2 regions of the Lactiplantibacillus sp. B652 genome follow, and region 2 is predicted to be linked to the other one. Evidence: predicted binding sites of a transcription regulator. Region 2 holds the regulator's gene; the other holds the start of a gene.
What was found. The regulator HrcA, encoded in region 2, represses chaperone genes, less so after heat shock. The targets are predictions, from matches to a motif close to TTAGCACTCNNNNNNNNNGAGTGCTAA.

Region 1 (10,801 bases), on a different contig from region 2:
GGTTGACAAAGTCTTCAAGCTTGCTAATCTCGGCTTGTTGCTTTTCGTAATGTTTCCACTGAGCTTGAATCCGAGCGGCCTTTTCTTGCACAAACTGGTCGTAGTTCCCGGTATAGTGTACCATTTCGTGATGTGACAGGTCGTACACTTCATTGACGACGCGGTCTAGGAAGTAGCGGTCATGGCTGACAATCAGTAGGGCACCAGCATAGGATTGTAAGTAACTTTCCAGCCACGTCAACGTTTCAACGTCCAAGTGGTTGGTCGGTTCGTCCAGAATCAGTAAATCGCGCTTTTCTAGTAGTAGCTTTGCTAAGGCCAGTTGAGTTTTTTGTCCACCGGAAAGTTCGGTGACCGACTTGTCATAAACATCGGCATCGAACTGAAAACCGTGTAGGACACCACGGATTTCGGCCTGGTAGCCATAGCCATTTTTCTGTTGAAATTCTGTCTGAACTTGGTCGTAAGTTTTTAAGGTTTGTTGGTAGGCCTGGTCATCGTTCATGATGGCGGGGTCGCTGAGCTGATTTTCAAGCGCATGCATCCGCTTTTCAATGGCGTGTAGTTCAGCAAACACGCTGCTCATTTCTTCCCAGATCGTATTTTGACTATCCAATCCTTGGTCTTGAGCTAAGTAACCGATCGTTAGACCCTTGCGCATCGATATTTGGCCTTCGTCAGGCACGGTCTCGCCGGCAATCATTTTAAGTAAGGTTGATTTACCAGCACCGTTGCGGCCGACTAAGGCAACGCGGGCGTGTTCTTGGATGTCCATTTGTACGTTATCGAACAAGACATCGGCGCCAAAACGCCGCATAACTTGCTGTACTTGTAGTAAAATCACGCTTTATTAAGCTCCTTTCACATTTGATTCGTGAGATAATTGTAGCATATTGTTACGGTTCGACCCAATTATTCGGAATAATAAGTAATTATTATTTCACAAAGTCACAGGTTATGCTAGAATAGTGTCAGCAAATTCACAAACTTTTGATTGGGAGGAAACGTCCGAATGGCAGAGACAAAGATTCCACGGGCAACGGCAAAACGATTACCAATTTATTATCGCTATTTGAATATTTTACTAGACGCAGATAAGAAACGGGTATCGTCAACTGAATTGTCCGAGGCGGTTAAAGTAGATTCAGCAACGATTCGGCGTGATTTTTCGTATTTTGGGGCCCTCGGTAAACGCGGGTATGGATACGATGTTGAAACGCTGCTGGCATTTTTCAAAAAAATTCTAAATCAGGACACGCTAACCAACGTCGCGCTGATTGGGGTCGGTAATTTAGGCCACGCCCTGTTGAATTTTAATTTCCATAAAAATAGTAATGTCCGGATCTCAGCGGCTTTTGATGTTAATGAAGCCATTGCAAATACGGTCCAGAGTGGGGTTCCCGTCTATCCAATGACGGAACTCAAAAAGCAATTGATCGAACAACAGATTGAAATTGCCATCTTAACGGTGCCAACAACGGTTGTTCAAAAGATTACCGATGAGTTAGTTGATGCGAATGTTAAAGGCATCATGAACTTTACCCCATTGCGGATCTCAGTTCCAGAAACAGTGCGGGTTCAAAACGTTGATTTAACCAATGAATTACAGACCTTAATTTACTTTATTGAACATTATGGTCAACAATTGGGTGACAACGGTCAAGATGAACCAGACGAAGATGAAGATTAGTCTGCGCATGCATCTCAAGATTATGATACCAAAAAGCTTCTCTGAAATAAATTTTCGGAGAAGCTTTTTTGAACGTCTAAATTAATGCCACGAACGAATAAGCGACGCAATCTAATGAAGTGCAGTCAAGAGCGTCGGTACTACGACCGCAGCGTTCATCAAAATATGAGACGTCATCGAAGTCTGAATTCGGCCGGTATGTTGATAGAGCCAGCAGAACAGCAATCCAACGAAGGCGTAGAGAATTAGATGACCATCTGCGTGGGCGAGGCTGAAGAGAAAGCTCGAAATCAAGGCGGCCCCGATTTTGCCGGTCACCGCACTCAAGTTGCCAAAGATGACCTTGCGGAAGACGATTTCTTCCATAATTGGGGCACCCACGATAATGGCTAAGAAAAATACCGGGTATTGTTGCCCAACGGTGAGTAGGGTCGACGTATTGTTGGAAGCCGTCGATTGCCCCAACATCGCAGTTATTTTAAGAATCAGGACTTGGCCGACAATGACTAGGACGAGCCCAATCAGGCCCCATAGGATGGCGACCAGCCAGTTACTGCGCTGCTGCTCAACGGCGTTTTTGGCTGTCATTCGGCGTGCTAGCCACAGCAATAACAGTGCGCCGACCAAGTAGTCGACCGTTTGAATCAAGAAGACTTGGGACCCCAGTTGATGAAAGGCGGCCACTAAGACGCTTGGTAGCGCATAAACAATAAAATAAATAATCAGAATTAAGATTGATTGGCGGCGATTAACCATCAGCTCACGTCCTTTTTGAAAGTTTGTTTGATTTTTTCATTAACACACGCATTGTGTTCGTTAATTTATCATGAATCATGATTAAATCATGGTGTTTTCTGAGTTCAAGCCCGCCAGCTGAGACCCGCTGGAAACAGTGCGAATTTGCGTAAACCTGCTGTTGTGGATGCTTCCTACGCCGGCTGGAAGGTATTTCTGACAACGCTGGAACGCGATGGACACAGATTTAAGCCGACAAACCACGTCTTAAATACTGGTCTTCCACTAACCAAGCACACAACGCTTGCTAAGTGGAATTTCATCGCTGAGCATTGTCAGAAACACCTTCCAGCCGGGGATGGTATTCGAAAGGCAGACATGTGCGGCCCCAACATTTTGTTGGATTAGTCGTTGATTCCCTGGTACAGGGCCATTTTGACTTTAACTGTCAGACCGACTCCAACATATAGCAATACTTTTTACCAATGCTTTAAGGTTCCTGACAAACAGCTTCACTTAGCTTGTCAGAATCTTCTTTAGTCGTTTGAGATAGCAAAGTTTCGAATTATAAACAAAGGCTATTTTATCGACTAAATTCAAAACTAGTGTCCGTTGAAATTAGTGAATCATATCCAAGTAATCTGATCAGTACTAAAATGCCATAAAACAGCATCAATACTGATCAAAAAGTTTGCCTGAAGGGCCGGTCACTTAATATCCAGTGGTCAATTGTACCAAGATAGCTGGGCGTTCATCCGTCATTCGAGCGGTTTCCCGACCGGAGGGGCTGGCTGACAATGCTCAAATCGATGTCCGCCCTGTTCCAGCGTTGTCAGCCAGCCCCGGAGGTCGGAATCGGACGCGCATCGGCTGACGAACAGGAATCCACCAACTGGCACATTTTAATTATCATGAATACAAAATAATAACAAGCACAACACATATTAACACGATAATACCCATTATAGTCGATTTGACATTCTTTGACTAATAATTGACAAATCACTTGCAATCTCAAATTAAAATGATATAGTTGACAATGTAATTAGCACTTGAGGTTCAGGAGTGCTAAAAAAGAATAAATGGAGGGATTCACGTGTTAAAACCATTAGGAGATCGCGTTATCTTGCAACAACAAGAAGAAGAAGAACAAACCATTGGTGGTATTGTTATCGCCAATAACGCTAAGGAAAAGCCCCAAAGCGGCAAGGTTGTTGCCGTCAATGACGGTCGTGTTTTAGATAACGGGACAAAAGTTGACCCCAGCGTGAAGGTCGGCGATCAAGTCTTATTTGACAAGTATGCCGGTACTGAAGTGAAGTACCAAGGTGATAAGTACTTGGTATTGCACGAAAAAGATATCGTTGCAATCGAAGACTAATCCATTTAAAGGACGCAATTTAAAATAAACTAAATTCATGAGGTGAATAAGGATAATGGCTAAAGAATTAAAGTTCTCTGAAGATGCACGTTCAGCTATGCTAAAAGGTGTCGACCAATTAGCTAACACAGTTAAGTCAACGTTAGGGCCTAAGGGTCGCAACGTCGTATTGGAACAATCATATGGTTCACCAACCATTACTAATGATGGGGTTACCATTGCCAAAGCCATCGAATTAGATGACCACTTTGAAAACATGGGTGCCAAGTTAGTTTCTGAAGTTGCTTCAAAGACTAATGACATCGCCGGTGATGGGACGACCACTGCGACTGTTTTGACGCAATCCATCGTAACGGAAGGTATGAAGAACGTTACGGCCGGTGCTAACCCTGTTGGCATTCGTCGTGGGATTGAAGAAGCTACTAAGACGGCTGTTGACTCATTACACGCGATGGCACACGAAGTTAAGACGCAAGAAGATATTGCGCAAATCGCTTCTGTTTCATCAGCAAGTGAAGAAACTGGTAAGTTAATTGCTGAAGCCATGGAAAAAGTTGGTCATGATGGTGTCATCACGATTGAAGAATCCCGTGGTGTTGATACGAGCTTGGACGTTGTTGAAGGGATGCAATTCGACCGCGGCTACTTATCACAATACATGGTTACTGATAATGATAAGATGGAAGCCGACTTGGACAACCCTTATATCTTAATCACAGATAAGAAGATTTCAAACATTCAAGATATCTTACCATTGTTACAATCCATCGTTGAACAAGGCAAGCCATTGTTGATCATTGCTGATGACATTTCTGGCGAAGCTTTACCAACCTTAGTATTGAACAAGATGCGTGGGACGTTTAACGTTGTCGCTGTTAAGGCACCCGGTTTTGGTGATCGGCGTAAGGAACAATTACAAGATATCGCTATCTTAACTGGCGGAACGGTTATCACTGACGATCTTGGCCTTGAATTGAAAGATACGACGATCGATCAATTAGGTCAAGCGAACAAAGTAACGGTTACTAAGGACAACACGACCATCGTTGAAGGTGCGGGTTCTAAGGACGCCATCTCCGAACGGGTTGAATTCATCCGTAACCAAATCAGCGAAACGACTTCTGACTTTGACAAAGAAAAGTTACAAGAACGTTTAGCTAAATTAGCCGGTGGGGTTGCCGTTGTTCGTGTCGGTGCCGCTACTGAAACTGAATTGAAAGAACGCAAGTACCGGATCGAAGATGCTTTGAACGCCACTCGGGCCGCTGTTGAAGAAGGCTTTGTTGCCGGTGGTGGTACTGCCTTGATCAATGTCATCAAAGACGTTGCTGCATTGAAGGAAACTGGTGACGTTCAAACTGGGATCAACATTGTCAAACGTGCTTTGGAAGAACCAGTTCGTCAAATCGCTGAAAACGCTGGTTTGGAAGGCTCCGTTATCGTTGAAAAGATGAAGGAACAAAAGCCAGGTGTTGGTTTCAACGCTGCGACTGACGAATGGGTCGACATGATTGAAGCTGGTATCGTGGATCCTACTAAGGTTACACGTTCTGCTTTACAAAATGCCGCATCTGTTTCAGCCTTACTCTTAACGACTGAAGCCGTTGTTGCTGAAAAACCTGAAGAAAATGCACCCGCTGCACCAGCCGCACCAAACCCAGGTATGGGCGGTATGATGTAAACAAATCGTAACATTAAGCACTTACTCGGCTGAGTAAGTGCTTTTTTAATGCTGTTGGGGTGCAAATCAACTAAAATATGGGTATTGATTTATCCATAATGGAGCGGTAGGATTAGTCGTTAACGCAAAACAGGGGTACCTGGTCGTGCCCGGTAGTTTTAACTGGTAGTATTAATCAAGCTAAAGTAGTAGAATCTACTTTGACTTAGCTTACTTGGGATAATTATTTTGGACATAAAGGAGTTATTATCATGTGGCGTTATTTAAAACGGTTAGTTATTGGGAAACCGTTAAAAACCATGGACGAGGGTGGGCAAGCGCTCACTAAGTTCAAGGCCCTGGCGCTGCTGTCGTCAGATGCGCTATCATCAGTGGCTTACGGTACTGAACAGATTACGACGGTCTTAATTACACTTTCAGCGGCTGCTTTGATGTATCAATTGTATGTCGCGGCGTTAGTGCTGGTCCTACTGTTTGCCATCACGATGTCGTACCGGCAAATTATCCGGGCTTATCCATCTGGCGGGGGCGCCTACGTGGTTGCTAGTACTAACTGGGGTCGTCCAGCTGGACTAGTGGCTGGGGGCTCGCTGCTCGTCGACTACATGCTGACGGTGGCGGTTTCAGTGACTTCAGGGACTGAAGCCATTACGTCGGCAGTTCCGGCGTTAGCCAATTACCAAGTGCTGATTGCGGTACTGATCGTGATCGCAATTATGGCGCTGAATCTGCGTGGAATGCGTGAATCCGCATCATTCTTAACGTTCCCCGTATACTTTTTCATTATTATGATTATTGGCATGATTCTGTGGGGCATTATGAATATTGCGAGTGGTAACTTAACTTACCATGCATCCGCCGCTGTTGGGGCGCCCGTACAAGGTATGACGCTAGTACTGTTCCTGCGAGCCTTCTCCTCTGGGTCGTCATCACTGACCGGGGTTGAAGCCATCAGTAACGCGGTGCCAAACTTTAAACGGCCTAAGCGTAAAAATGCGGCCAATACACTTGCCATTATGTCGCTCGTGTTGGCAGTATTCTTTGGTGGAATCACTTATTTGAGTTACTACTTGGGAATCAAACCGCAAGCAGACAATACCGTGCTGTCACAAATTGCGACGGCGGTCTTTGGTCACGGCTTGTTCTACTACTTGCTCCAATTAGCCACTGCCTTGATTTTAGCGGTTGCCGCTAACACCGGTTTTTCCGCGTTTCCAATCTTGGCGTACAACTTGGCGAAGGATAAATTCCTGCCACATGCTTACATGGACCGGGGCGACCGGCTAGGCTACTCTAATGGGATTATCTCGTTAGCCGTCGGGGCGATCGCGCTCATCTTTATTTTCCATGGTAAGACGACGCTCTTGATTCCGTTATACGCGGTCGGGGTGTTCGTGCCGTTTACGTTATCTCAATCCGGGATGATCGTGCACTGGTTGCGCGAACATGGTCAATGGTGGTGGATGAAAGCCGCTGTTAACTTCCTCGGTGCCTTGATTTCGTTAGGACTAGTGGTCTTCTTATTCTTGCTCCACTTCGGCAACGTTTGGCCATACCTAATCGTGATGCCACTGTTGCTTTACATGTTCTTCCGGATTCACGTGCATTATAAACGAGTAGCTGCCCAGTTGCGGGTAGTCGCAAAGGAAAAGGCCGCTATTCATGATTATGACGGGGCTACGGTGATCGTGCTCGTTTCAAATGTTACGCGGGTAACGGCCCAAGCGGTCAACTATGCGCGTTCGATTGGGGATTACGTGATTGCGATGCACGTGTCCTTTGATGAAAATCCTGAAAAGGAACATAAAACGGCCGCGGAATTCAAAGAAACCTTCCCGGATGTTCGGTTCGTCGATATTCATTCGTCGTATCGTTCGATTGCCACGCCAACGTTACGCTTCTGTGATGTGATTGCCAAACGGGCGGCGGAACGGAACTTCTCTACTACCGTTTTGGTCCCACAATTTGTGCCTAAAAAGCCTTGGCAGAATATTTTGCATAACCAGACCAGCTTACGGCTACGCGCGGTATTAAATTCGCGTGAAAATATTATTGTGTCGACTTATAACTACCATTTAAAAGAATAGTAACTTGATATTGAAACCCGGTATAACTGCCGGGTTTTTAATTTTGTGTCATAATATGAGTAACGATGGTTATAATTTAAGGGTTTGATTAGCACGTGACGGTTCAAATGTGAACGAATTGTGTTGCCTTTCCTAAGTTTTGGTGAAGCAAGTTGTCAAGCGTCATTGGGATTTGTATAATTATCATAATAAGAGTGAGAAGGGGGTTGCGCACAAATGATCAGGTTTGAAATTTTAGTATGCCTAGTGGCAACCATGATAGTTTCTGCAATCTTGACGCCGTTTGTGCGGAAGCTCGCATTTAAAATCGGGGCGGTGGACAAACCGAATGTCCGGCGGGTCAATAAAATACCGATGCCAACAATGGGTGGCTTAGCGATTTTTATTTCCTATACCGTCGGGACAACTGTCCTCTATCTGATGCACCAATTTCCTAGTCGCATCTTTTTCGCGCTATTAGGTGGCGAGCTGATTATTATTGCGACTGGAATTATCGACGATATTTATGAATTAAAACCCCGTCAGAAGATGTTGGGTATCACATTAGCGGCACTTGAAGTTTACTTTATCGGTGGCATCCGAATGACGACCTTTACCTTTCCGTTGCTGGGACTGATTCATTTCCAATGGTTAAGTTTGCCAGTGACGCTGTTATGGATTTTAGCCATCACCAATGCGGTGAACCTAATTGATGGTCTGGACGGTTTAGCGACCGGGGTCTCAATCATTTCACTCACGACGATGGGGATCATCGGGTTATTCTTCTTGAATGCCAACATGTTTGTGTCGCTGCTGATTTTTACCCTAGTTGCAGCGATGATGGGCTTCCTGCCGTACAATTTCTTCCCAGCAAGAATTTATCTGGGGGATACGGGTTCCTTGTTCATCGGCTTCATGACGGCGGTGTTCTCACTGTTTGGACTCAAAAACGTGACGTTGATTTCCGTTGGGATTCCAGTGATGATTTTAGGCGTGCCAATCACGGATACGGTCTACGCGATGATTCGCCGGATCTTGAATAAAAAGCCGATTTCGCAGGCGGATAAACATCACCTGCACCACCGGCTGATGCAATTAGGATTGACCCATCGACAAACCGTCATGGTCATTTACGGGATTGCATTGATTTTTTCGTTCATTTCATTGCTTTACCCGATTTCATCGATCTGGGGTTCAGTTCTCCTGACGATTGGCTTGTTACTGGGACTGGAACTCTTCGTTGAAGCAATTGGCTTAGCTGGCGATAATCGTCAGCCGTTACTCGATTGGATCAAACGAACCGTTGCCCGGCTGACTTCCAAGACTAATCATTAAAAGTTAAGTCAACAAATCAGTTGAATGTAAGGCCCTCTGATATTGTGATTGGTGGCGACGTCATCAGTACGCGTTAGTTAGTGGTCTAACTTGCTGCCAGTTCTGAGTGAGTCCACCGTGTTAGTTTGGCTGCCAGATTGATGGCCTCGCGCTTAAGACAATGGTCACTGCTGATATCATTCAAATGAAAATACACTTTAAATTATTACAGGCATCCGCCACGTCAATCGTGCGGGTGCCTGTTTTTCGTTATCGCTGCTTGCGTTCATCAACCTCGACTTTACCAAAACTATACAAGCATTTTACACAATCGTCATTCACAATTTACAAACGATCAGTAATATTAAGCATGTTCCAAGCAATCAACGAAGTGTAACCGTCGAGTGGTGATGCTGCTCCATCACCAGCAACAATACTCCTACCCAGTTATGCGATGACGGTTATCATGTTGGTTGCTTCATTTTGATAGTCAATTGAAGAAGGGGAGTTTCAATTATGAAAAAAGCACTGACACTCGGCGCATTGGCAGTAACGATGACCGTTTTACTAGCCGGTTGCGGCAGTAGCTCAGCTACGAGCACGAAGAACACGAGTAGTAGTGGTAGTGGCAGCTCAAAAACAACCAAGATTGTGGCAACCGGATCAACCGCGTTACAACCACTGGTCGAACAAGCTGGCCAAGCTTACCAAAATGAACATGCCAACGTGACGATCAACGTTCAAGGTGGTGGTTCCGGTGCCGGCCTTAGCCAAGTTGCTAAGGGCTCAGTTAATATTGGAAACTCAGACTTATTTGCACAAGAACAAAAAGGGTTAGACGCCAAAGGGTTAGTTGATCATAAAGTGGCCGTTGTGGGGATGGCACCTGTCGTTAATAAGGATGCCGGGGTCACGAATGTTTCTAAGCAAGAATTAGTTAAGATTTTCCAAGGCAAGATTACCAACTGGAAAGATGTCGGTGGTAAGGACGAAAAGATCACCGTTGTCAACCGGGCACAAGGTAGTGGGACGCGGGCAACGTTTGAAAAATGGGGCTTAGATAATGCCAAAGTGGCAACGAGCCAAGAACAAGATTCAAACGGGACGGTTCAAAAAATCGTCAGCACCACACCGGGGGCAATCAGTTACTTAGCGTTCTCATACGTTAAGTCTGATGTTCAAGCCTTAGCCATTGACAATGTTAAACCAACTGAAGCCAACGTTGCCACTAACAAGTGGAAGATCTGGGCATACGAACACATGTATACTAAGGGTCAACCAACTGGCGAATTAAAGAACTTCTTGACGTACATGACGTCCAAGTCAGTTCAAGGCAGTTTGGTTAAGAAATTAGGTTACATTCCGTTGACTTCAATGAAAGTTGACCGGGGCCAATCAGGTGCCATTACTGATTTGAAATAACCGCAAAAAAGTCGAGCAAGTTGTGCTCGGCTTTTTGTGTATCCTAAATATGATCTAGCAGAACTACCGGTAATCCAGCTTAATCCTGAGATACCGGTACTTCCGCAAACTGTTCACCCTGTTCAGTGAAGGTCACTTGACCACTCAATAAATTAGTGATGGCCGTTTGCACCGCGGCTAACTCTGCTGCACTCACTGCGATCGTCTGGGTGACTTGAACGCCGTAATCGGTATTTAGTATGACCAGTTGGTTTTGCTGCAAGTAATAGTTCAACGCGTCGACGTTGCGGTAATCAAGAGCAATCGCCAGCCGCATCTGTAAAACCCGTTCGACTTTGCCACACGCTTCGATTGCAGCGGCCGGGGTCCCGTTGTAGGCGCGAATTAGGCCGCCAGCCCCCAGCTTGATCCCGCCAAAGTAGCGTGTCACGACCGCCAAAACATCGTGAACGTCGTTGGCTTTAAGGACTTCCAGAATTGGGGAGCCGGCCGTTCCTGAGGGTTCACCGTCA
Region 2 (10,801 bases):
CTGCTGGTTTGGCAATCTCATTAATCATCGTGAGCCGTTCATTTGGTGAATGCGTATCGATTGGAATATACGCCCGGCCGGATTTGACCACGCCCAGGAAGGTCGCAATCATTTCAAAAGTCTGACCACCAAAGACAATGATTGGATCCTTAGCTGGTAAATCTAGCGTATCAAGATGCGCCGCCAGAGCATCAGAGTATGCCTTTAGTTCAGCATACGTGTGTGTGGTCCCCTGCACGTCATAGACCACTTTGTCGGGTTGTGTCCGTGCATAATCATCGATGGTTGTAATGATATTCTTAATCATAATTAAAACTCCCCCCAAACAATACTGTTACGGTACCTAATTAAAATTCGTTGTAAATAAATTTCGCTTGGTTGATTCCGCTATACCCATACAGATAAACCAAGGCAAGCATGACAGCAAAATAGAAGACTGTAAGTGCAATGAATTGAACAACCGGCCGTTGAAACCAAGCTTTCAACTTTGCAAACATGCTTTCACCTCCCCTAATATCACGAAATACGTTATTTGATACTACCATTCATTAAATCGGCAAAAATTTTATTGGCTGCAGGCTGAATTGGTGCAGCTTTCCGATAATAATTGCTCATTAAGACGACCCCAGTCTTGCCATCCGGTGACAAGAAGACGCTCGATTCATAACCATAGCCCAGTCCGTGCGACCGGATCCCATTGCTAATGTTATAAACCCCGCCACCATATTCACCAGTTGCAGTCCGGGTGTGTAAAATTGCCACATCCTTTTTAGGAAGCAATTTTCCTTTCAAAATCGCGCTTTCGACCGTAAATAAGTCGTGAACGCTCATATAAACTTGTCCTGTGCCTAACTCATTGGCCATCTGTGCCTTAGTTTCTGGCATTGTTTCTTGATAATCTGGAACCGTTTGATCAGCCGGTCCGCGGTATCCGGTCGTGGCATGTTGGCCCTGACCATGAATCAGAAAACCAGTCGATTGTAAGTCCAACTTATCAATAAACCGTTCCGTGAAGAAATGTTGATAACTTTCCCCCGTGACTTGACGAATAATACCCGCCAACAGTAAGAAATTGACCGATGAGTAATTCGAGATGCCATTCTTGTCCGGATAATAGTAGACATTATGTTTCGCGTAATCAATGACTTTATTCTCCGGCAAGTACTCCTTTGACCCGTTCTTAAGTCGAAATCCCGTGGTCATATCCAACATCTGCCGAATCGTCGTTTGACGACCATGCTTGAGTGTTGGATAGTACATCGAAATCGGGTCAGTCAACTTAATTTTCCCCGCTTTGACGAGCTGCATAATACCAACGGCCGTCATCGATTTTTGAATCGATAAAATCTGATACTTAGAATCGACTTGATTACGTTCGTTTTTCGCTTTGTTCGCGTAACCAAAAGCCCGTTGGTAAATGACGTGGTCGTTCTTGACGACCAAGGCTGAACCAACAAAATGGCTTAGATTGAGTATTTTAGTAATCTGTTGATTCGTATCCTGGTTGTTTGAAAACGAGATCTGATTAACCTTCTGACTCAAGATACTGTCTTTCAAGGCTGCTTTTTTGTTACGCGCCTTTTTGGTTTGTTGTTTCTTAGCAATTGCGGCCTGTCGCTCGGTATGATAGACATAGTAGCCACCCCCAGCACCAACAATCAGCAGTCCAAGCAAAACTGTGACTAAAAGTTTGCTTCGCTTCACAATGATGAACCTCCCCATTAGCTATCAATTACGAACTGATTGGTGATATTAGCGCTATTTGCTAATAGGACGCTAAGTTCAAATATCAGTGTACCAACCGAACAGGTGCTTGTACGGGCGATACCTCAAAAAGAACAAAAACCTGCATTTGCGTGTCTGAACATGACATATTTGTAACGGTTTTGTAACATCAACGTTAGGCCCCCACACGTTAACGACGTATTACTTCACCTCCTTGACTAATTCTAGCACTCACGATTCACGAGATGACAGGATAATGTAACCGTTTGAGCAAAAACCGCGCTACTGAAAAGTTAGTTAATAAACAGAGTGGTCTCACTTTACAAGGCCACGAAAAAAAGCAGTCGGTCACCTTTCATTTTCATGAAAGATGATCGACTGCTACTTGTACGATTCTGGAATGAATTGACTGGCGTTAAACACCACGTAACTTATCGAAGAGTGAACTCTTGCCGTTACCAGCGACCGTTTTACCGCTGGCTTTGGCGAAGCTCTTCAACGCTTCTTTTTGGCCTTTGTTCAAATGGCTAGGCGTTTCAATGTTGACCGTGACCCGTTCGTCACCGTTCCCATTACCACGTAGACGTGGGGCACCCTTGCCACGAAGCCGGAAAGTCGTTCCCGTCTGAGTTCCAGCCGGAATCTTCAACTTAACGTCCCCGTGAACCGTCTTGACTTGAACTTCATCACCCAAGGCCGCTTGAACAAAGTCGATTGGCAACTTGAAGTAGATGGTCGCGCCATCCCGTTCAAAATCCTTGCTAGGTTCAACTCTAAAGATGATGAACAGATCCCCGTATGGACCACCGTTTGTCCCGGCTTCACCTTGGTTTTGAAGACGCATCTGTTGGCCTTCTTCAACCCCGGCTGGGACCGTCACTTTGATGGAATGGCTTTGTTCAGTATGGCCAGTCCCACCACAAGTGGCACACTTGTCCTTGATTTCCTTACCAGTCCCATGACAAACGTCACAGACTTGTTGGCTCATCATCCGACCAAGTGGGGTATTCGTCTGAACTTGAATGTACCCAGCACCATGACACTTCGAACAAGTTACTGGCGAAGTCCCTGGCTTAGCACCGGTACCTTCACAAGTCTTACATTGTTCTTCGCGATTATAAGTGATCGTGGTCTTCTTACCGAAGATGGCATCTTCAAACTTCAGTGACATCTCATATTGTAAGTCGCGTCCCTGTTGCGGACCAGCTGGATTAGCTCGCCGTGAGCCACCAGCGCCGCCACCGAAAAACGAACTGAAAATATCTTCGAAGCCACCGCCACCGAAGCCGCCAAAGTCTTGACCACCAAAACCACCGGCACCACCGCCGAAGCCTTGTTGGCCACCAGTTGACCCAAATTGATCATACTGAGCCCGTTTTTGGGCGTCACCGAGTGTTTCGTACGCTTCGTTGACTGCTTTGAATTTTTCTTCCGCGCCAGGTTCATGGTTCAAATCAGGATGATACTTCTTCGAAAGCTTCCGATACGCTTTCTTGATTTCGTCCTGACTGGCATCCTTTTCAACACCCAGAACCTTATATAAGTCTTGCTCTGCCATTGTAACCTCCTAATGAACCTTAAATTAAGTCTCATTAATACTAGCATATTTGAACTAAAAAGGCCAAAGCCACGTGGCCTTGGCCTTTTGTTCTGACGATTTTACTTCTTGTCCTTGTCTTTATCCAAGTCTTCAAAGTCACCGTCAACCGTGTTGTCATCACCGCTCTTGGCTGAATCTGTGTTACCAGCGGCACTGCCGTCAGCACCAGCTTGACTACCCTGAGCTTCTTGAGCTTGTTGATACAACTTAACGGATAAGTCCTGAACGATCTTGTTCAAATCATCCTTCTTGGCCTTCATTTCGTCAATGTTGTTATCGTCTTGTGCCTTCTTCAAAGCATCGCGAGCATCTTGTGCCTTCTTAACTTCGTCTTCAGAAACTTTACCTTCAAGTTCCTTCAAAGTCTTGTCAGTCGTAAAGATCAATTGGTCAACTTCGTTCTTCAAGTCAACTTCTTCTTTACGCTTCTTGTCGGCATCTTCGTTTTCCTTGGCTTCCTTGACCATTTGATCGATTTCGTCGTCAGAAAGACCCGATGAACTCTTGATGGTAATCTTTTGTTCTTTGTTCGTACCCATATCCTTAGCAGAAACGTTCACGATACCGTTCTTATCAATATCGAACTTAACTTCGATTTGAGGAACCCCACGAGGTGCAGCCGGAATATCCGTTAATTGGAACCGACCGAGTGTCTTGTTGTCAGCTGCCATTGGCCGTTCACCTTGTAAGACATGAATGTCAACAGCTGGTTGGTTATCGGCTGCCGTACTGAAGACTTGGGACTTGCTAGTTGGAATCGTTGTGTTACGATCGATCAACTTAGTGAAGACCCCACCCATGGTTTCAATACCAAGTGAAAGTGGCGTTACATCAAGTAAAACAACGTCCTTAACATCACCGGTAATCACACCACCTTGAACTGCGGCACCTAAAGCAACCGCTTCGTCAGGGTTGATGGAGTGGTTAGATTCCTTGCCAGTCCACTTTTCAACGGCTTCTTGAACGGCTGGAATCCGAGTAGAACCACCATTTAAGATAACAACGTCTAAGTCGCTAGCGGATAAATCAGCATCCTTCAACGCATTTTCAACTGGGATCCGTGTCTTTTCAACCAAGTCAGAAGTCAATTCGTTGAATTTGGCACGCGTTAGCGTGGTTTCCAAATGCAATGGGCCACTGGCACCAGCGGAAATGAATGGTAAGCTGATTTGTGCTTCAGAAACCCCCGAGAGGTCCTTTTTCGCTTTTTCAGCAGCATCCTTTAACCGTTGTAAAGCCATCTTGTCTTGTGACAAGTCGACACCGTTGTCAGCTTTGAAGTTGGCAATTAACCAGTCGATGATCTTTTGGTCAAAGTCGTCACCACCAAGGTGAGTATCACCATTCGTTGATAACACTTCGAAGACCCCATCGCCTAATTCCAAGATGGAGACATCAAAGGTCCCACCACCAAGGTCATAAACTAAGATTTTTTCATCTTTGTCGGTCTTATCCAAACCATATGCCAAAGCAGCGGCAGTTGGTTCGTTAATAATCCGTTCAATGTTTAAACCGGCAATCTTACCAGCATCCTTAGTGGCTTGCCGTTGTGCATCGTTAAAGTAAGCAGGTACCGTAACGACCGCTTTTTCAACTGTGTCGCCAAGGTAATCTTCAGCAAAGCTCTTGATGTATTGTAAGATCATCGCTGAAATTTGTTGTGGGGTGTAGTCTTTACCTTCGATAGAAACTTTGTAGCCTGCTTCACCCATGTGACGCTTGATTGAAGCAACCGTATTTGGGTTGGTGATTGCTTGCCGCTTAGCAACTTCACCAACTTGAGTTTCGCCATCTTTGAAAGCAACTACTGATGGCACCGTCCGGCCACCTTCAGGAGTCGTGATAATTTTAGGTTCTGTACCTTCAAGAACCGCTACCGCAGAGTTAGTAGTCCCGAGGTCAATCCCGATAATTTTATTACTTGCCATAAATTAACAAACCTCTTTTAAATTAATTTTATTTTTTGATTTATTGTGCCACAACGACCATCGCTGGACGGAGGGTCCGATCTTTTAACAGGTAACCCCGTTGTAAGACTTGAACCACAGTATCAGCTGGGTGATCATCATCGACCGGCACTGTTTGAACAGCTTGGTGAACGTTCGGATCAAACTTTTCACCCGCAGCCGCAACTTCAGTGACCCCGTGTTTCTTCAAAGCATCTTGTAGATGACCATAGACCATCTCAACACCCTTCTTCAACTGTTGGGCCGCTTCATCGTCCGCTTCAGTTGCCAACGCCCGTTCCAGATTATCTAGAACTGGTAAAACGTCTTTTGCGAGAGCCTGACCGTCATACTTGAGCAACGCCGCTTGTTCTTTCTTGTTGCGGTTTTGCATGTTAACGATTTCGGCCTGTGCGCGTAGTAATTGATCGTCTTTATCAGTTAACTGCGCTTTTAAATCAGCAATTTGCTGCGCTTGTGGGTCAACTTGAGTGGCTTTTGCAGTTTGCTCGGCTTGCTCAGTTGCACTCGTTGCTGCCTTTGCAGTTTCACTGGCAGTTGAAGTTGTCGCTGAATCAGTGGACGTCGACTGAGTCTCCTCAGACGTCGCACGCGTTGATTTTTTTGCCAATGTTTTCATCTCCCTGTCCGTCACTCGTCAAAGTACCGGTAGTAATCTAATAATTTGCGGGCCAGTTCACGCTGGAACGCGCCCATCAGTCCAATCATCCGCGAGTACGGCATTGCAGTCGGTCCAAGCAGTGCAATGACCCCTTGACCGTGCTGATCAACATCGTAAGTCGCCGTGATTAAACTGTAGTTCTTCAGCAAATCGTTGGTGATCTCATTACCGATACGCACTTGAATGTGCTGACCAGGTGGGCCAATCACATTAGCTAAGCGATCCGTTTGATCCAGTAACGAGTACAATGACCTTAATTCCTTAGGGCTCTGCTGGTCGGTATAGTTGAATAGATTCAACTTACCGCCAACATAGAAGCGCTCAGAAGCTGCCTTGGACAACACACTGCCAAAGATATCTAAGAACCCATCTGGATCTTGCAAGTACTGTGCAAGCTTCATTGGAATCTCATGATTCAATTGACGGAGGACGTCTTGTAACGGCAGGCCAACCAGTTGATCATCGATAAAGCGAACGACTGGCTCGAGCTCATCTCCCGAAATATCATTAGGAATCGTAAACGTCTGGTTCTCGACATCACCGTTATTCGTCACCAGAATAGCCATGACCTGGTGATTACCTAATGGCACCAATCGAAATCCACTTAAGCGACTGTCCTTTAACTCTGGTCGCAACGTAAAAGTCGTGTAACTCGTGAGCTGTGATAAAATATCCGCTGACTGAGCCACGATTTCATCAATCTTATGAAACTCGCCACCTAGCGAATGTTGAATCACCTTCAAGTCTTGGCTATCAACCTTTTCGGGTTTCAAAATATGATCAACATAGTAGCGATACCCTTTGATCGATGGAATCCGACCTGAAGACAAATGCGTTTTGACGATTAACCCTAAGTCTTCCAAATGCGCCATTTCATTACGAATCGTTGCCGAACTGACCTTCATCGGTAGTTCTTGAACCAACGTTTTGGAGCCGACTGGATTACCGCCCTCGGTATAGTCACGGACAATTGCCGTTAAAATTAGGCTTTGTCGTTCAGTTAACGTGATCATCACCTCTTTTTAGCACTTAACTTAATGGAGTGCTAACACAATTACTAATATAACAACCCCCCCGACGAAAGTCAAGGAAAGACAAAGTATTTCTGGAAAAGAATGTCACTGATTTCATTTCAGAAACCATTGCCATGTAAAGGCTGGCTTCACCTTGATCAGCTTTAGCACTCCTAACCTTCGAGTGCTAATATACACCCTTTAATTAGGCAATGCAAGCGGGATGCCTGTATCGTGTTTGCTAGTTTGTCGGTCCCGAGTTGACGGTCTTAAACGCACCGCTTGTCTCGGTCGTTCAAGCATTATCAGCAATTTTAAATTAGCAAGCCAACCTTCAAACAAAGCGCCAACTAAAAAACTCCCAGAAATGATTCATTTCCGAGAGTTGAGCTTGATTCCAACCAAGCAACCAAGCGCCGTCGTTGACTAATCTAGCGTTCCGCTTTATTGATGGCGTGGTCGATCGTTTCATTATCAAATTGTTCTTGTAGATAAGCTTCATTATCAATTGGCAAGTGCACGTGGAAATCAGCAAAATGTTGCACTTTCAACGTCGCTTGCGCAATTTCAAAGCCCAGTAAGTGGCCGCCTAATTGGTGGTCAGCACTGAGAAAGTGCAAATGGAAGCCACCTACCGTCGCACCCTGGAACAAGTGTGGTGCATAGTAGCCAATGATCGTGCCATCGACGTTTTCACCGGTAAATTCTGGTTGGGTCGCCGTTGCTTCAACCAATGTCTTGTAAGGCGGTTCCTGCCGTGGCGCAACCCGGGTCTTGACCTTAGCAAACGTCCCGTCGACACGAATCGCAGCAAAGACGTTGGTCAACCGGTAATCACAAATCACTTGTTGTTCAAAGTCAGCTTGCTTCAGGTCAGCAAGTTGTGCACTGATCGTTGGCTTTTCAAAGTGCACCGATGCAAATGGCAAGGTCTCATCAGCCGCAATCTCGCGAATCTGACCGTCTTCACGCGCCTGATAAGCATGGCCATCCAAAATAATGACCTCTCCGTTCAACCCGTCCAACGTCCCGATGCCCGTGTCTCCATGCGTTAAGAGTTCACCAGCCGTAATCGTGCCATCAAATAAACCAGGAACGAGTAAACCGAGTGTGCCGTGTTGAAAAATTGTGCTTGTATCCATCATCTATGCCTCCAATGAATTTGATTGTGCTGTCACTTGTAACCGTGGTGTTGCTTGGAATGGGTGTGCGTCGTAATAATCACGCGTCGCTTGTTCGTCATGTTTTAACTGCTCGACAAGCGCATCCGCGCCAGAAAATTTGATTTCCCCGCGCATTCGGTGACCCCACCGAACGGTCAAATGCTGACCGTATAAGTCACCATGAAAATCGAGCAAATAAATTTCAACGGTAATCGGCCGATGATCGCCGAACGTGACGTTGCGCCCAACTGAGGCCATCCCCATCACCCATTGACTGCCCGTTTTGACCATCGTCGCATAAATGCCGATTCCCGGCACTCTGGTATTCGAATCATGCGCCACGTTGGCAGTCGGAAATCCAAGCGTCCTTCCACGGGCTTCACCATGGACGACCTCACCGGCAGTTTCATATTGATAGCCTAATAAACGGTTGGCGACGTCAATTTGGCCGTCATCCAATGCCTGTCGAATGCGTGTAGAGCTGATTTTTTCAGCATCCAATTCCGCTTTGGGCACTTCGATAATGTTAAACCGGTCGCGGCCATAGTCGTTGAGCCGTTGCATATTCGCGATATCAGCCGGACCATACGTGTAATCAAAGCCTGCGACGACGGTGGTGGCGTGTAGCCCCACAATCAGCTGGTCAACGAACGTTTGCGGTGGCATGGCACCGACCGTTGCATCAAAATGCAGCACGTATAAAATGTCGACGCCTAGTTCAGCCATCAGCGTGGTCTTTTGGTCGATCGTGGTCAAATATCGCACCTGTTGCGGATCCGTGTGCTGAAAAACGACCGAGGGATGCTGGTCAAACGTCATCACTGCGAGCTTGGCCCCCTGAGTTTGGGCGGCTTGACGCGCAGTTGCGACAACTTGTTGATGTCCGCGGTGAACGCCGTCAAAAAAGCCGAGCGCCAAGACAATTGGCCCAGCGGGAATTTGGCTCGCCGCCACGGGGTACTTTAAATTAATCACCTGCATGACAAAAACTCCTTAATTGACCGCAAACATTTTAAACGGCTTGTACCGCTGTTCGTCCGGTCGATAACTATATAGACATTTTAGGCTGTTTTGGTAAACTAACGCAACCATCGTGTTCGCATCTGGTGCGGATTGTTGCCCCTCAGCGGCTGAAATCGGGGCACCGTTCTTCACGCGCTGCCACTGTTCATCAGTCAAAGTCACCCGTGGGTATTGACTGAGTGCTTTGTCGATAGGTGCTAGCAATTCGCCAGCTGTCCCGGCATCTGCATGCGCCGCAATTTCTTCAAAAGTCACCGTTTCATCAAGGGTAAAACCGCCGCTCTTGAGGCGCGTCAGGTCACTCATGACGGCTGGAACCCCGAGTGCCCGGCCCACATCAACGGCTAACGTGCGGACGTAGGTCCCTTTACTGCAGGCGACCGTGAAATAAATCGTCTGCGTCTTGGCTTCTGAATCATAAGTTGCGGGCTGGCGTTGTTTGAAGCTGGTAATCGTCACGTGCCGTTGCGGCCGTTCGACTGTCTCACCATGCCGGGCATAATCATAGAGCCGCCGTCCATTAACTTTGACCGCCGAAAACATGGGCGGGATCTGCGTGATCTCCCCCGTCATTTGGGCGAGTGCGTCATCGATCGCGGCATCAGAAAACGGGGCATCGACAGCTTGACGAGCGATTTCATCACCATCTAAGTCTTCAGTCGTTGTGGCGAAGCCCAGTGTAATACTGCCCTGATATTCTTTACCAGAAGCCACTAGAAATTGCACGACCTTGGTCGCATTCCCGATACAAATCGGCAAGACACCGTCCACATTTGGATCCAGCGTCCCAGAGTGACCAACTTTGCGGGTTTGATACAACCGCCGAATTTTTGCAACGCAGTCAAAACTAGTCATTCCGCGTGGTTTATATAATGGTAGAATCCCGTTTAACATAAAAAACTCCTCTAATAATCGTTCACTTAATCGTTTCGGTTAGATTAATGGTATTTCGTTCTCATCCGGATTAATCACTGTTCTCGCTAAGTCAGCTGCTGACCTACCATCGCTAATGTGGTCATGGCACCACGAAAAGCAGATTAATCGACATTTTTCAGTATACCACATCCACCCAATATGTAAGCGGATTAATACGTGAATTCATCGTCTCCACTGATTAGCCTTTACTAGCTACTGTCCGACCTAGTTGCTCACTCACCGCACAAAAACCGCGCTGGTTTAGAGCAAGCGCGGTTATGATGTGATTGATATTATGCATTTAATGGCAATGATACATTGTGAGCTGGCACTAAAGATGGTTAAAAGATCCCAATTCTTAAGTTCAAAAGCAGCCAGCTGAGGCCCGCTGGAAACGGCTCGAGTTTACGTAAACTTTCAGCGATAGAAACGTCCTATACCGGCCTCCAGGCATTTCTGACAACGCTGGAACGCGATGGACACAGATTTAAGCCGAGAACCCACGTCTTAAATACTGGTCTTTCACGTTAGCTGCAGTATGGATGAAACGTGTTCGGGTCAGACTGGGACTTCCGGTTAGCTACGCCAGAGACCAAGCGGAAATTCACCGCTTAACGCTCTAGCTAGGCTAATCCTCAGTCCCAACCCGTCTGAACCTCACACTCTGAAAAACGCTGAGCATTGTCAGAAATACCTTCCAGCCTGGATGGTATTCGAAAGGCAGATATGTGTGG

Region 1: a site for HrcA is predicted at 3,471-3,497, ahead of groES (co-chaperone GroES). Genes of this name have one in related genera too.

Annotation. Positions count from the first base shown of each region.
Region 1 covers NZ_JAMSKY010000010.1:56,945-67,745, forward strand. Annotated here, with positions in the region: gene MZO40_RS12365 (ABC-F family ATP-binding cassette domain-containing protein) at 1-844, opposite strand, end outside; gene MZO40_RS12370 (redox-sensing transcriptional repressor Rex) at 1,013-1,690, shown strand; gene MZO40_RS12375 (CPBP family intramembrane glutamic endopeptidase) at 1,802-2,446, opposite strand; gene groES (co-chaperone GroES) at 3,522-3,806, shown strand; gene groL (chaperonin GroEL) at 3,862-5,487, shown strand; gene MZO40_RS12390 (APC family permease) at 5,739-7,574, shown strand; gene MZO40_RS12395 (glycosyltransferase family 4 protein) at 7,791-8,888, shown strand; gene MZO40_RS12400 (phosphate ABC transporter substrate-binding protein) at 9,384-10,289, shown strand; gene MZO40_RS12405 (YigZ family protein) at 10,369-10,801, opposite strand, start outside.
Region 2 covers NZ_JAMSKY010000003.1:193,303-204,103, reverse strand. Annotated here, with positions in the region: gene dltA (D-alanine--poly(phosphoribitol) ligase subunit DltA) at 1-307, opposite strand, end outside; gene MZO40_RS05755 (teichoic acid D-Ala incorporation-associated protein DltX) at 348-497, opposite strand; gene MZO40_RS05750 (serine hydrolase domain-containing protein) at 529-1,704, opposite strand; gene dnaJ (molecular chaperone DnaJ) at 2,141-3,283, opposite strand; gene dnaK (molecular chaperone DnaK) at 3,385-5,253, opposite strand; gene grpE (nucleotide exchange factor GrpE) at 5,294-5,902, opposite strand; gene hrcA (heat-inducible transcriptional repressor HrcA) at 5,923-6,966, opposite strand; gene budA (acetolactate decarboxylase) at 7,398-8,108, opposite strand; gene ribF (riboflavin biosynthesis protein RibF) at 8,112-9,110, opposite strand; gene truB (tRNA pseudouridine(55) synthase TruB) at 9,123-10,046, opposite strand.